2 regions of the uncultured Holdemanella sp. genome follow, and region 1 is predicted to be linked to the other one. Evidence: a T-box and tRNA genes for the amino acid it is inferred to sense, from the RefSeq annotation. Region 1 holds a T-box; the other holds one or more tRNA genes.
What was found. A T-box is a leader RNA that pairs with one kind of tRNA and senses whether it is charged. The one in region 1 lies ahead of Q3907_RS06295 (valine--tRNA ligase), so its partner is inferred to be a tRNA-Val.

Region 1 (7,645 bases):
TTGTATTAAGCTTTGTGACATGTGGAATATATGGTCTTTATTGGCTATATACCATCGCCAAAGATTTAAATGATTTATGTGCAAGCCAACACCAAGAAAAAGGACCCGATCCATTCCTTGTGGTTGTATTAAGTATTGTCACTTGTGGTATATATCAAATTTACTATATGTATAAAGCAGGTAAGATGGTTTCTAGCCTTACTAAAAATGGTCAACACCTAAGTGATGATAGTGTTGTTTTAATGGTATTAGCTATTCTACAGCTATCCATAGTTTCTTTTTGCATCCTACAAAGTAATATCAATGGACTCACAAAAAACTAAGACTTTAGGAATAGTTCTTATACTATTCCTTCTTTTATTATTCTATAAATGTCCTATTCAAAGTGTTACAGGCTTACCGTGTCCAGGATGCAACATGAAGACAAGTCTGTATTATCTTCTTCATTTGAATATAAATAAATCTTTGTATTATCATGCGCTACTTATTCCTACACTTATTCTTTTTGTGGTTTGTATTGTCAATTATAAAAATGAACAAAGAGTAAAAGGAATCCTTATTGTATGGTGTATTTTAATGATTGTATATTACATGTATCGTATGATTGTTTATTTTCCAAATAGTCCAATGATTTATTCAAAAAATAATTTAATTTATCTCATATTTAGACACGTATAATGTCAATTAATGATGTATTGTGAAATCAAAAGGAGGACATGATTATGTCAAACATTTATTTCACAATTACAGGTTTAAACCATTATTACGGAAATGAGTTTCTAGAAAAGGAAATGGTCGTATATTTAAAGAAAGATAAGGACAATGAATTTGATAAAGAAGCCATCAGTGTCAATCTTGCAGGACTAGGAAAGATTGGATATGTTGCCAATAGTCCATATACAGTACTAGGTGAAAGCTACAGTGCTGGAAGATTATATGATAAGATCGAAGATGAGGCACAGGGTAAGATCAAGTTCATTCTAGATAAGGGAGTTGTATGTGAACTTGTAGAATAAGGGTAGAAAATAATTGGAATAGGTATAAGTAAGATGTGGTATCAGGGTGACAATAAAGTATTAGATGAGCCAAAAATATATTTAGATGGTTCATACAAAGATTTTGGATATGGATTCTATTGTACGAATTTTGAAAAACAAGCTAAAAGATGGGCTTTAACTAAAAAGAATAAACATGTTGTGAATGTATATTCTTATGCTGAAAATAAGAATTTAAATTGTCTGATCTTTAAAGAGATGAGCGACGAATGGCTAGATTTTGTAGTTTCATCAAGACAAGGTGAAAGACATGATTATGATATTGTTGAAGGGCCAATGGCAGATGATACAATTTGGAATTATGTGAATGACTTTGCGCGGGGGTTCATTTCTAGAACTGCATTTTGGGAGTTGGTTAAATTTAAGTATCCGACATATCAAATTGTATTTTGTACAGAAGCCGCATTGAAATGTCTAGAATATGATAGGAGTTATGAATTATGATCAACAAATATTTTGATGAGCCTATTGTAGAAAATAATCAGATGTTGATCAAAAGGATGATGAAATTATAGGTAGCTATTGTTTAACAAAATAGAAAAAATTATATATTCAATTTTTGTGCACGGACATTCAATAATCTTTTCACATTTTTATTTTAGTTTTGTATAAACTTTATAAACTAGAAATGTTTGTATTAAAAATGATATATCATTGAAACAAATCTAGTTAATATACTATAAGTTTCGATTAATAAGATAAGAATAATGGAGGGAAAATGATAGACGATATTTTATTAGATAAACTTACTGATATAGGTTTAGAAGTTGGAAAAAGTCAGATAAACAAAAAACTAAACGAACAATTGTTGCGAAACAAATTAAAAAAATATATCAGTGAACAAAAGGAATTGAATGGATTATATTCAATGAAAGAAGAATTTGATTTTGAAGGTTTATTGAACTATATTTTAAATCACTTAATTACTGATGTGAAAACAAGAGTTTTTTCAATAAACACTGTTGAAAGAGGACGAGCACGTGAAGAAGTGATTGATAAAGCTGTTAAGTTTTCGAAAGCAAATAATAAAGAGTCTATAAATAATGTTAAAAAAATCGTTGCAACGTGTATTGATATTATTAAATATGTTTACTCAAAAAATATATCTTTACAAGATTATATTATTGCTTCTGATATTGTAAATAGTGTGACAGAACATGTTGATACTAAATTTGATGAATTTAGTGATAAATTGACATGTCTTGAAAATAAAATAACTATAATTTCTCAAGAATATTTACCAACACTGGTTGCAGAAAATAAAATTGAACAAGCTAATTCTATACTTAATAATTGTTTTTTAGACATGTCTAAAAATCATGTACTATATCCAGATTACGGATATAGCTATATTAACGGTGGATTGATTAGTGTACCCTTGACCAAGGATGCTGAACAAAAATATCCTTCTAGTATGAATATACGAGCGGATATAAAAATAGGTGAAAATTTATACCATAATAAAGATGTTGATCCATTTGAATATGCATATAGGCATCAAAAAAATATGTTTGTAAAAGTTACTGATGCAACAAAAATGTTAGGAAACGTCAAAGATCCAGTTCAAAAAGAAGCTGAAGAATTACGGGGTCAAAGTTTGATGGTAAAACCAAAAGAGTTTCCTAAAGCGGCTCCTTGCTCAGTAGTTGTGGACGATGTTACTTATTTTGAATATATTTTGTTCAGAACAAAAGAGATTTTAGATGATGGAACATATGTTGTATCTAACAAAGAACAGAAAAATACACATATATATTTTGAACTTAGATTCAAGATTAAAGGCGATCAAAGGCTTGATTTTACAAGTAATATTATAAAACCAACTTGTAAAGAAAGGCTTAATTACACAAAATTTATTAAAGCTGTACAAATGAAAAAAGGTTTTGGAGTTTATTTATTGGAACAACATCAATATGCAATAAAAGCGCAACCTGAAAATGATTCAGATATTGATACATCTGCAATAGATGCTGAAATTGACTTTTTTGAAAGATTGTGCTTGATTGAAAATTATTTTGATGTTTGTTTTAAATTGCCAAAAAAATTTAGAAAAGAGGATTCAAAATTAATATATGGCATATCTAATTTGATTCAAAATAACAAGAAAGCTTTATCATGGCAGAGTAGAAAATTAACAATAAATGTAGGTGTTGAATCAAAAGATACTATGAATAAGTTTACTAATCCTATAAGTTTGATTGAGGAAGGGAATTGTTGCCTAGAATTATTTGGACAAGAATTAAAATACCATTATAGAAGAGTTTTTAAAAGTGCCATGTTGACAGACTTTGAAAGAAAGTGCCAAATGATGAATTTGTTAGTAGATGACGAAAGATTGGATCTAGTTTTTAAGCCTTTCAAAGATAATACTTTTTTTGAATATATAAATAGAATAGATTGATTAAAACAAAAATTTTTAAATTTAGTAAAAAAATGTGGGGCAATTATTGCTCCACAATCTTATCTAAACTATGAATGAATTCTACAACCATTTTACGTTTGATGTCATCGATTCGAACAAGTTTATTCAAGGCTTCGATTTCATCTTCATTATCTAGACAAACGATTTCTCTTCTTAAACGATCGATTTCATCTTCTAAACGATTTTGTTCTTTAATATACTGTTCATGAACAGCTTTGATTTGATTGTATAATTGATTATCCATGTTTACACCGCTTTCTTTAATCATCATATAGTAAACTAGAAAATAAAACAACTTATTTTTCAAAATGATTTGAGTTTTTACTTTTTCTTTGATAAACTAAATTCAAAGCGATGACAAGAAGGAGTAATTTACTTGTATTCTTTAGAGAGCAAGCGGCTGGTGAAAGCTTGTGTGTAGGGTAGATGAAGGTAGTCTTTGAGTTGAATTTATGAAATGAAGTAGTAAATTTCGTGACACAGCGTTAATGTGAATGAGAATAAAATTAGGTGGTACCACGTCAAGCACGTCCTATGGGGATGTGCTTTTTTATATTTATGGAAAGGATGATTGTGGATGACGTTGGAAGCAAAATATAATCATTTAGCAGTAGAAAATGATAAATACCAAAATTGGATTGAAAAAGGATATTTCACAGCGGGCGATCTATCAAAACGCCCATATTGTATTGTGATCCCTCCACCAAACGTAACTGGAAAGCTACACTTAGGACATGCATGGGATACAACATTACAAGATATTTTATGTCGTTATAAAAGATTAAAGGGCTATGACGTATGTTGGGTAGCCGGAATGGATCATGCAGGTATTGCAACACAGGCAAAGGTAGATGCTCGTTTAAAATCAGAAGGAATTTCTCGTTATGACATTGGTCGTGAAAAATTCTTGGAAAGAGCTTGGGAGTGGAAAGAAGAATATGCTTCTACCATTCGTAGTCAATGGGCTAAATTAGGTTTATCTTTAGACTATAGTCGTGAACGCTTTACATTAGATGAAGGTTTAAGTCATGCCGTTCGTAAAGTCTTTGTAGACTTATATAATGATGGACTAATCTATCAAGGTGAAAGAATCATCAACTGGGATCCTGAAGCTAAAACAGCATTGTCTAATATTGAAGTTGAACACAAAGAAATCATGGGTCACATGTATTACTTTAAATATAAAGTTGTGGAAACTGGACAAGAATTAGTGATTGCGACAACTCGTCCAGAAACAATGTTTGCCGATCAAGCAATTTTTGTTCACCCAGATGACGAAAGATATAAAGACATTGTTGGAATGCATGCGATCAACCCTGCAAATGGAGACAAACTTCCAATCATGGCTGATGACTATATTGATATGAGCTTTGGTACAGCTGTTATGAAATGTACGCCAGCACATGACCCAAATGACTTTGCATTAGCTAAAAAATACAACTTACCAATGCCTATCTGTATGAATCCAGATGGAACGATGAATGATATGTGTGGTAAGTATGCAGGTATGGATCGTTTTGAATGTCGTGAAGCCTTAGTCAATGACTTTAAAGATGCTGGTGTAGTCGATCATATTGAAGAACACTTACACCAAGTAGGACACTCAGAAAGAACTGGTGTTATCGTAGAACCTTATTTAAGTAAACAATGGTTTGTAAAAATGAAACCACTTGCACAAGAAGTATTAAAGAATCAAGAAATTGAAGATCAAAGAATCAACTTTGTACCTTCTCGTTTCAATAAAACATTTGAACAATGGCTAGAAAATATTGAAGATTGGTGTATTTCACGTCAGTTGTGGTGGGGACACAGAATTCCTGCTTGGACAAACAAAGAAACTGGTGAAATCTATGTTGGTATGGAAGATCCAAAAGACATTGAAAACTGGACACAAGATGAAGATGTATTGGATACTTGGTTCTCAAGTGCATTATGGCCTTTCTCAACACTTGGTTGGCCAGAAACAACAGCGGATCTAGAACGCTATTTCCCAAATGATGTATTAGTAACAGGATATGACATCATCTTCTTCTGGGTGGCTCGTATGGCTTTCCAAACACGCTACTGCATGAAGAACCGTCCATTCAAAGACGTATTAATTCATGGTCTTGTTCGTGATACACAAGGACGTAAGATGTCTAAATCATTAGGTAATGGCATTGATCCAATGGATGTAATTCAAGAAAAGGGTGCTGACGCCTTACGTTTCTTCTTAACAACAAACTCAACTCCAGGACAAGACTTACGTTTTGATGAAACTAAGATGGACGCAAGCTGGAACTTTATCAACAAGATCTGGAATGCAGCTCGTTATGTTCAAATGCAAATTGGAGATACTAAACCAGAACTAGACATGACTAAAGGCAATAGTGTAGACAAATGGATCTTAGCTCGTTTTAACGAAGTATTAGACCATGTATCTACAAATATGGACAAATATGAATTGGCTATTGTAGGAAACGAATTATATAGCTTTGTATGGGATGATTTCTGCAGCTGGTACATTGAACTTTCTAAAGCTACTCTATATTCAGAAGACGAAAGCTTAGTCGCCAATACAAAAGCTGTTCTATATACAGTCATGATGGGAATTTTAAAAGTATTATCTCCATTCATGCCATTTGTGACAGAAGAAATCTATTTGAACTTACCTCATGATAAAGAAAGCTTAAATGTTGAAACTTGGCCAGAAAAAGTTGAATTTGAATATACAGATGCAGAAAAAGACGAAATGGCATTAGTTATCAGCGCAATTCAAACGGTTCGTGAAATCAAAGTTGAATACGCAATGAAACCAAGTGAAGACTTAACGATTTCATTACACAACGACAATGGTTATGTAACATTAAATTCAGAATCAACTGCCATTCTAGCACGTATGGCACACGCCACAGTCAAAGAAGATTTAAATACAGAAGATGTATTATCACGTACAATCGAAAAAGCTGTATTAACTGTTGCGATGGATGCATTGATTGACTTAGAAGAAGAAAAAGGAAAACTTGAAAAAGAAATTGCACGCCTAGAAAACGAAATCAAACGTTGTTCAGGCATGTTGAAAAATCCTGGCTTTGTCAATAAAGCACCAGAAGCTAAAGTCAATGCAGAAAAAGAAAAACTAGCATCTTACACAGAAAAGCTAGAAATGACGAAAACACAATTAGATAACATCCTTAAGAAATTAGGATAGTATAAATTACGCTCAGATTTTCTGGGCGTTTTTTTTAATCGACAAAACATTTGTTTCTATATCTCTTCACTTTCCTTTCTTTCTTTCTCACAATAAGAAAGAAGCAAGAAAAGAGAAAGGAAGGGATAGAAGATGTTAGAATTTGAGAACCAGAATATTGAATTTAAGCAAGAGTATGTCCCTGACATCCGAAAAGAGATAGGATTTGAAAATGCAGAGGGCGGCACATTTTATGTTGGAGTACGAAAAGATGGAGCAGTTCTGGTTATTGGCAATCGGTGGTGCAGTAATCATGGCAGGTGTTGCATCCCTCGGTACCAGTTTTGCCATTCTGCCGGAATTGAAAAAACAGTAAAAAGCCAAAAAAAAGAGTTCAACGCATCAGACTCTTTCAAGGGGTTGTCCGAAGACGACCACGGCAAAATATATCGATAGAAGCATTGGTGAATTGAGTTACTAATGCTTCTTTTTTAAACTTTACAAATTTTGCAAAGTTAAGGACATAATGAGCACCATCCTTTGTACAAGGATATATTACCAACTATGTTGACAATAATGATTTCTATTTAATGTATGGAGATTGTTAGATGGATGCTCACATAATATAATCGTAAATGAATTGTCTGGGAAATTACTTACTAAAAGAAAGGGAACCTATTATGTATTATGATTAAGAGAAAATAAAAAATGAATAATCAAACTTGCGATGGATGCATTAATTGACTTAGAAGAAGAAAAAGGAAAACTAGAAAAAGAAATCGCACGCCTAGAAAACGAAATCAAACGTTGTTCAGGCATGTTGAAAAATCCTGGCTTTGTCAATAAAGCACCAGAAGCTAAAGTCAACGCAGAAAAAAAACAACACGACGAAAATCTACGAAAAAGAAAACACAATTAGATAACATCCTTAAGAAATTAGGATAGGAAACGCAAACGCCCAGAGTTACTCTAGACGTTTTTTTTATATAAGTAAAGGAT
Region 2 (7,645 bases), on a different contig from region 1:
CCTTGCATGGTCGCCCTTGATAAGCAAAACCATGTGCTAGGTATTGGGGAAGACGCTAAAGATTTAATCGGTTCTATGGACCCAGACATAAAAGTCATTTCACCATTACGTGAAAGCCCAATTAACTTTGATGCGCTTGATATTTTATTAGAACAATTACTATATGAACACAAAGCCTTTAAAATGTTCCAAAAAACAACTTTATTAGTTAGCTATCCTACTAACTTTAGTGAAGAATCCTGTGAAATATTAAAAGAGCATTTAGAAGAACTAGGTGCATATCGTGTTTATTTTGAACAAGAAATTTGGATTGCAGCCATCGGAGCTAAACTCGACCTTTTCTTACCTGTCGCAAGCTGCGTATTAAATATAGGATCTGCCAATTGTGATATTGCCCTATTCTTAAATGGCAAAATGGAAAAGAAAGCACGTTGTAACGTTTCAGGCATTACAATTAATATGGCCCTCAAAAATTGGCTAACAAATTCCTACAATATCAACGTTTCTAATAAACAAATTGAAAAAATTAAACGAAAACTTGGTCAGGTCAACATTCAACAAAATCCAAGAAGCCTTGAAATTGTTGGTATGGATAAAAATAGTCACGTATTAAAAGCGGTGATCATCAATGAAAATCAAATTGTCGGCGTTCTAGCTCCACTTGTACAGCAATGGACAAATTGGATTCTACATTTTTTATCAAGCTTACCAATTACAATGCAGCAAGACGTGAAAACGCGAGGAATTATCTGTTGCGGAGGATCCATGTTACTAAATGGACTACCAACCTATCTACAAAATACTGTTGGCTGTCCAATTTTTGTCACAGATGATCCACTAAATACTGTTTCTGCTGGGCTCATGATTTTATTATCACGTATGGAAGATTAAGTTAAATTTAAGAATCGACTCTTAATATATAATCAGAAAACAGCAAGACACCCTTCATATCCCATTCCCTTTTCTCTTATTGCTGTTTCAAAAGCTCCCAATGGGAGTTTTTCTTTTTGTGTGATATAATTTGTTCCATTAGGAGGACACTTTATGAACAAGAATATTGTATCATCGATCTTATATCTAATTGCAGCCATCTGCTTATTTATATTCGCTTATAATCTTACATATACATTCTTATATATAGGTATCTTATTTTTATTTATTGCGATCATCTATTCAAAAAAGGTAAATCAAAATGAAAAAAAGAAATAACAACAATTGGATATTCACTATTTCTATCATCCTAACGGCAATCGTAATGGCGTTCTTATCCTTTGTACCAGTAAGCATAGAATTCATTAAGCCATTTATAGTATATTTTGATCCAACCAAACTATTATCAAACTTGCCACTATGGATCTTTATAAACGGTATTATCGCTCTATATTCTCATTCTGAAAAAACAGCAACATTAAATACAACACTATTCAACATCGTTTGTTTTGTAAGTTATTGTCTATTCTCAATAATCCTTACACATACTATGCCAAAAGAAATGTTTTTAACATGGATCGTATTCACACTGATTTGGACAATCTTTAGTTATTTAGTATGGTCAGCCAATCAATCAGATTCAAAAGGATGGATTCTATCAACCCTTCTTTTAGCCATTCTCTTTAGTACATGCTTCACGTATACAGAAAACACGATATCAAACACTACAATATTAAACTTTTTACTTTATGTATTCCTAGTTGTAATCTTATATAAAGGCACAAAAGAAACATTGATCATCGTCGTTTCATCCATTATTTTAGCTATGATTTTAAACAAATTTAAAATTCAAATAATTTTTACAAAAAGTGCTTGCATTTATTTTAACTCAGTGCTATTATAAATAGGCACTTACGGAGGTTTAGCTCAGTTGGGAGAGCATCTGCCTTACAAGCAGAGGGTCAGCGGTTCGAGTCCGTTAACCTCCACCATTAAAATGCCGACTTAGCTCAATTGGTAGAGCAACTGACTTGTAATCAGTAGGTTGTGGGTTCAATTCCTATAGTCGGCACCACTTGTGACCCGTTAGCTCAGTTGGTAGAGCATTTGACTTTTAATCAAAGGGTCGGGCGTTCGAATCGCCCACGGGTCACCACTTATATTATGCAGGTGTAGTTCAATGGTAGAACTTCAGCCTTCCAAGCTGACTACGTGAGTTCGATTCTCATCACCTGCTCCATGTAAAATATTAACTCGCAAATGCGAGTTTTTTTATATCAAAAATGCCAAGGACCTACTCCTTGGCATCATTTATAAACGCATATACATCTTCATAAATCCTTTGATTCTCTTTTTCATTTAAGATTTCATGCTTTAAAGTCGGATACAATTTACTAGATACATTTTTATATCCAACCCCCATTAAAAATTGTTTCAACTGTTCAAATTTATCCTTATTCTGAATAACCGGATCTTCTTGACCTGCAATCATCAAGATTGGCAATTCACTATTTGTCACCTTCCAATCCTTTTTATCAAATGCTTTAACCATCAATTGAAATAAGTTTATAAAACCATTTGTTGTAAACAAAAAGCCACACAATTCATCCGCTTCATATTGATCTACATTCTCTGGATTTTTACTCAACCAACGATTCCCCGATTCATATCCCGCAAAAGCCATCTTATTTAATAAACTATTGCCTTTCTTTTCTTTAAAGAAAGGTTTTATTATTTTTGCCAATCCAACCGCAAAACTAGCAGCCGAATTTTCTGTAGGAGGACCACACAAAATCAAGCGACGAATATAATTGTCATATTTTTTTAAGTAACAACGAGCTACCAATGTACCCATACTATGACTAAATAACGTTACCTCTAATCCAGGATACATATCACGTACGTACTCAGTCACCTGGAATAAATCATCCACAATATAATCCGCATTTTCAGTATAGAAATATCCATAATCATTCTTTGATTTTACACTACCACCATGTCCTCTATGATCATGAATCACACAAATATAGCCTCTTTCATTTAAATACTGCATAAAATCAAAATAACGCTCTTTATGCTCCGCCATCCCATGTGAAAACTGTACAATTCCTTTTGGATTTTTACACTCCATTATCGCAATCTCTAACTTTAATCCATCTTGCTTTGATGTAATTTTTTTAATTATCATATTATAGTACCCACATTTCTTTCTTGATTTAATTGTATCAAATATATAATTATTTCAACTAGACAAATCAAAAAAAAAGACCATTTTTAATGGTCTAACTAGTTTTCACTAATTTCTACTTTTACTTTGTGATCTGCTTCCACATCAAAAGTAATCTTTGCGAAGTCATCTAAATGATTTGTGACAATATTATGAACTTGATCAAATACTTCATCCTCTTTTTCTTCAGACTTGCAATCATATTCAATAGATGTAACTGTATGCTTTTTAATTTTTACATCTTTTAATTCTTCTAACATTGATTTCATAGTTATCTACCTCGATATAAGTCTATCACTTATTAAATCCTGTTGTCAAATTTATGCGTGAAGCCAATCTACCCTATGATAATACATAAAGAAAGTAATACTTGATAAAGACCAAGTAATTGGATAGATCCAATATACACACCATATATTATGTACTAACATACCCATAACTGTAAGGCCTGCAACACGCACGAAGCACCAACACACAAGCATAACAATCATCGGAATCATGGATTTACCTGCTCCTCTTAAGATAGCCGATACACAATGTGAATAGGCTAATAAACAAAAGAAGAATGCACTTGTCTGTCCTCGTAATGTACCAAACCGAATAACCTCTGGTGTCGCATCAAAGGCTGCAATAAATTGAGAGCCAAACACAAAAATAATTACACCAATGATTTCCGCCAAAGTCATCGAACAAATCATACCAAATTTAGCACCCTTTAAAACACGATCATATTGACGAGCTCCTAGATTTTGTCCAACAAAAGTCGTAAGTGCCATTGTAAAACTAGTAATTGGCAAGAACGCAAAACCTTCAATTTTTGAATAAGCACCACAACCAGCCATGGCCATATCACCAAAAGAGTTGATATTCGATTGAACAACTACATTAGCTAGTCCAATAATGGAATTCTGAAATCCACTAGGCAAGCCATATTTTAAGATTTCCCCTAGAAGTTCTTTATGAATCTTTATCTCAGAAAGAACAATACGATGTGTTCCCTTTGTCGTCAACAATAAATATAGGCATAGACCCGCTGAAATATACTGTGAGATGATTGTAGCTAAAGCAGCAGATCCTACACCCATTTTAAGAAACGCAATAAAAAATAAGTCCAATACAATATTTACTACACTTGAAATAATCAAATAATATAGTGAATGCTTACTATCACCTACTGCCTGTAAAATACCTACAAAAAAATTATACATAATGGATCCAAAGGAACCTAAAAAATAAATTTTAAAATAAGTCACAGACGCATCCATTACACTTTCTGGTGTTCCCATCCATTGAAGCAATGTAGGCGTAAAAAAGATACCTACAAGTGTCATAATAAAACTTACGATCAATCCAAATGCAACTGTTGTATGGATTGCATTCTGCATACGTTCTATTTCTCTTGCTCCAAAATATCGTGATATGACTACACCTGCACCAATCGCGACACCATTAAAGAAACCAATCATCAAAAATATAATATTTCCGCTTGAACTTACAGCCGCAAGAGCCTGGCTTCCTAAAAAGTTTCCAACAATCAATGAATCCACCGTATTGTATAACTGTTGAAACAAATTTCCTAATAAAATAGGTAGCGCAAAGAAAACCATCTGTTTAGGAATCGAGCCCGATGTCATTAACTTTTGTCCTTGTGCCAACCCTAACACCTCCTATGTTACTAAAAGAAAAGGAAGTTTAAACTTCCTTGTAAAAACTTTGTAGATGACTACAAGAAGAGTCAAACTGTTCTTTTTCTTCTTTTGTCATTTCAATCTCAACAACCTCTTTGACACCAGTCGCATCCAAAACGGCAGGAACACTAGTAAATACACCATCTTGTCCATATTGACCATCTAAATAAGTAGAAACAGGAAGTACTACAGATTCATTAAACATCAAAGCACGAACAATACGTGTTGTACTTGCGGCAATACCATAACATGTATTTCCTTTACGGTTAAAGATTTCCCAACCATCTTTCTTTACAGCTTCATGAATACTATCAAACATTCCCTCATTCATACGAGTTGGATTATCTTTAATGATTTGATAAATATCTTTACCACCAACACGAACTGTACTCCATGGAATCATTTCACTATCTCCATGTTCACCTAAAACATACGCATGAATACTCTTTGTATCTACATCAATACAATCGGCAATATGGCATTGTAAACGTGCTGAATCAAGTAATGTACCCGATCCAATAATTTGATTTGCTGGTAAACCAGAAACTTTATAAGCCACATAAGTCATAATATCCACTGGATTCGATACAACTACAATAAAGCCATTAAAACCATTTTCCATAGCACTCGATACAATGCTTGTCACAATCTTAGAACTTGATTTTAAAGCCACTAAACGATCATTTTCCTTGCCCATTGGAGCACTAGCTGTAATCACTAAAACATCAGCATCTTTACAATCTGTATAATCCCCTAATTTAATCTGCATATTACGATTCATAAAGGCAATACTATGAATCATATCCAAAGTTTCTCCTTTGGCTCTTTCTGTATTCATATCAATTAAAACAATTTCATCACAAATTCCTTGGTTGATCATGCAAAAAGCTGTACTTGCTCCAACATTTCCCGCACCAACAATTACTACTTTTCTTTTTTTAATCATAATGGCTCCTCCTACAAAAATTTAGAGATATATCCCTGTATAAATATTACCAAAATAATTACAGGAATGATATACGAAACATAGAAACCTACTTGTTTAGGAAAAGAGATTCCCTCACCACAATTGGCTTCCTTTAAAAAATTTTTAAATCCCCATCCATATTTAGATGTACAAAACAATACATAACAAAGTGATCCTAAAGGCAATAAATTATTCGATACAATAAAATCTTCTAAATCCTGAATCGTTGTACCAGCACCTAATGGTTGAATAAAAGACAACACATTAAATCCCAATGCACAAGGTAAAGATAGAACAAAGATAAGTACAAAACTTACTTTGATGGTTTTTGAATGAGACCATCCTGTCCATTCCATTGTCATAGTGATAATATTTTCAAATACCGCAATAATTGTAGTTAATGCCGCAAAACTTAAAAATAAGAAGAACAAAGCTCCCCACACATTTCCAAATTGCATATTCGCAAAGATATTAGGTAATGTCTGAAAAATCAATCCAGGACCTTGCCCAGGATCCACGTTATATGCAAAACATGCCGGAATCACAATAAAGCCTGCAACCAATGCGACAAATGTATCTAAACACACAACCGTAATCGCTTCTGAAGTTAATTTCTTACTTTTATCAACATAGCTGCCAAATATCGCAATGGCACCAATACCTAAACTCAAAGTAAAGAAAGCTTGCCCCATAGCCGCAAATACGACTTCTGATATATTTTGCATCTTTGAAAAATCAGGCAATAAGTAAAATTTAACACCAGCCATGGCTCCTGGCAAAATAAGTGAACGTACTGCTAATATAAGCATCAACGCCAATAAACACAACATCATATACTTTGATACTTTTTCAACACCGTTCTGCAAACCTTTTGAACAAATGAAAAAGCCAATACATACAACTAGAAACATCATGCCAACCTGAACTAAAGGATTTGACAACATCAAACCAAACTCATCATTAATTTGACTTGCGTTTAAGCTATTAAAATCCCCTATCAACATCTTATAGAAATAATAGAATAACCAACCACAAACCGAAGTATAAAACATCATCAATATATAGTTTCCTGCCATAGCAACATATTTCATAAAATGCCACTTCGTACCTTTTGGCTCTAATACATCAAAAGAAAGGGCTGCACTTTTTTGACTTGCACGACCTACTGAATACTCCATAACCATAACGGGCAATCCTAATATGACTAGAAAAAATAAATAAATCAAGACAAAAGCAGCTCCTCCATATTGTCCTACAATATATGGAAAGCGCCAAACATTGCCAATTCCAATTGCGCATCCTGCACTAATTAAAATAAATCCTAAACGATTTGAAAACCTATCCCTCATCCTGTTATCTCCCTATAAAAACAATCTAAACAACCCATATACCTTCCATTCCAAGGTTTCATTCTTCCACAATAATGAATAATTACACTATTTTGTTTCACCCAATCCAAATCCATCTTATTTCTTGGGTTTCTTAAATTATAGAAATTCATCATTCTTTCACTCAAATTATATTTACGATAATCCACAAGTTTCGTTTTATCTCCATATAATGCAGTTAATACATCTTGATCAAAAAGTACAAGTTTTTTCTTGTATGTATTCACATAATTTAAGATATCTTGCTTATTCAATTGTTTACGTAACGCAACTAGATTCATCAATAAAACCCCAGTATTGATATATGGAACATCTTCATTTAACCCTAATCTTTTCGCATTTAAATGTGTCATATTCTCACTTACATGACTACATGCGATATAAAGATTGTCTTCAAAATCCATATTATACAATTCCTTTAAACTTTGAATCACCACAATATCCA

Region 2: it has a tRNA-Val gene. The T-box ahead of Q3907_RS06295 (valine--tRNA ligase) is inferred to sense a tRNA for this amino acid. The anticodon was not compared.

What each region holds. Positions count from the first base shown of each region.
Region 1 covers NZ_CATVYQ010000027.1:8,817-16,461, reverse strand. Annotated here, with positions in the region: gene Q3907_RS06325 (GYF domain-containing protein) at 1-323, shown strand, start outside; gene Q3907_RS06320 (DUF2752 domain-containing protein) at 304-678, shown strand; gene Q3907_RS06315 (HIRAN domain-containing protein) at 723-1,016, shown strand; gene Q3907_RS06310 (DUF3990 domain-containing protein) at 1,050-1,499, shown strand; gene Q3907_RS06305 (hypothetical protein) at 1,774-3,456, shown strand; gene Q3907_RS06300 (hypothetical protein) at 3,500-3,748, opposite strand; T-box leader at 3,823-4,015, shown strand; gene Q3907_RS06295 (valine--tRNA ligase) at 4,055-6,667, shown strand; gene Q3907_RS06290 (hypothetical protein) at 6,879-7,022, shown strand; gene Q3907_RS06285 (hypothetical protein) at 7,374-7,565, shown strand.
Region 2 covers NZ_CATVYQ010000025.1:21,322-28,966, reverse strand. Annotated here, with positions in the region: gene Q3907_RS06030 (rod shape-determining protein) at 1-891, shown strand, start outside; gene Q3907_RS06025 (hypothetical protein) at 1,045-1,209, shown strand; gene Q3907_RS06020 (hypothetical protein) at 1,193-1,834, shown strand; tRNA gene Q3907_RS06015 (tRNA-Val) at 1,847-1,922, shown strand; tRNA gene Q3907_RS06010 (tRNA-Thr) at 1,930-2,005, shown strand; tRNA gene Q3907_RS06005 (tRNA-Lys) at 2,011-2,086, shown strand; tRNA gene Q3907_RS06000 (tRNA-Gly) at 2,097-2,170, shown strand; gene Q3907_RS05995 (alpha/beta fold hydrolase) at 2,225-3,118, opposite strand; gene Q3907_RS05990 (hypothetical protein) at 3,217-3,426, opposite strand; gene Q3907_RS05985 (MATE family efflux transporter) at 3,478-4,791, opposite strand; gene Q3907_RS05980 (L-lactate dehydrogenase) at 4,850-5,791, opposite strand; gene Q3907_RS05975 (sodium-dependent transporter) at 5,803-7,161, opposite strand; gene Q3907_RS05970 (glycosyltransferase family 8 protein) at 7,158-7,645, opposite strand, start outside.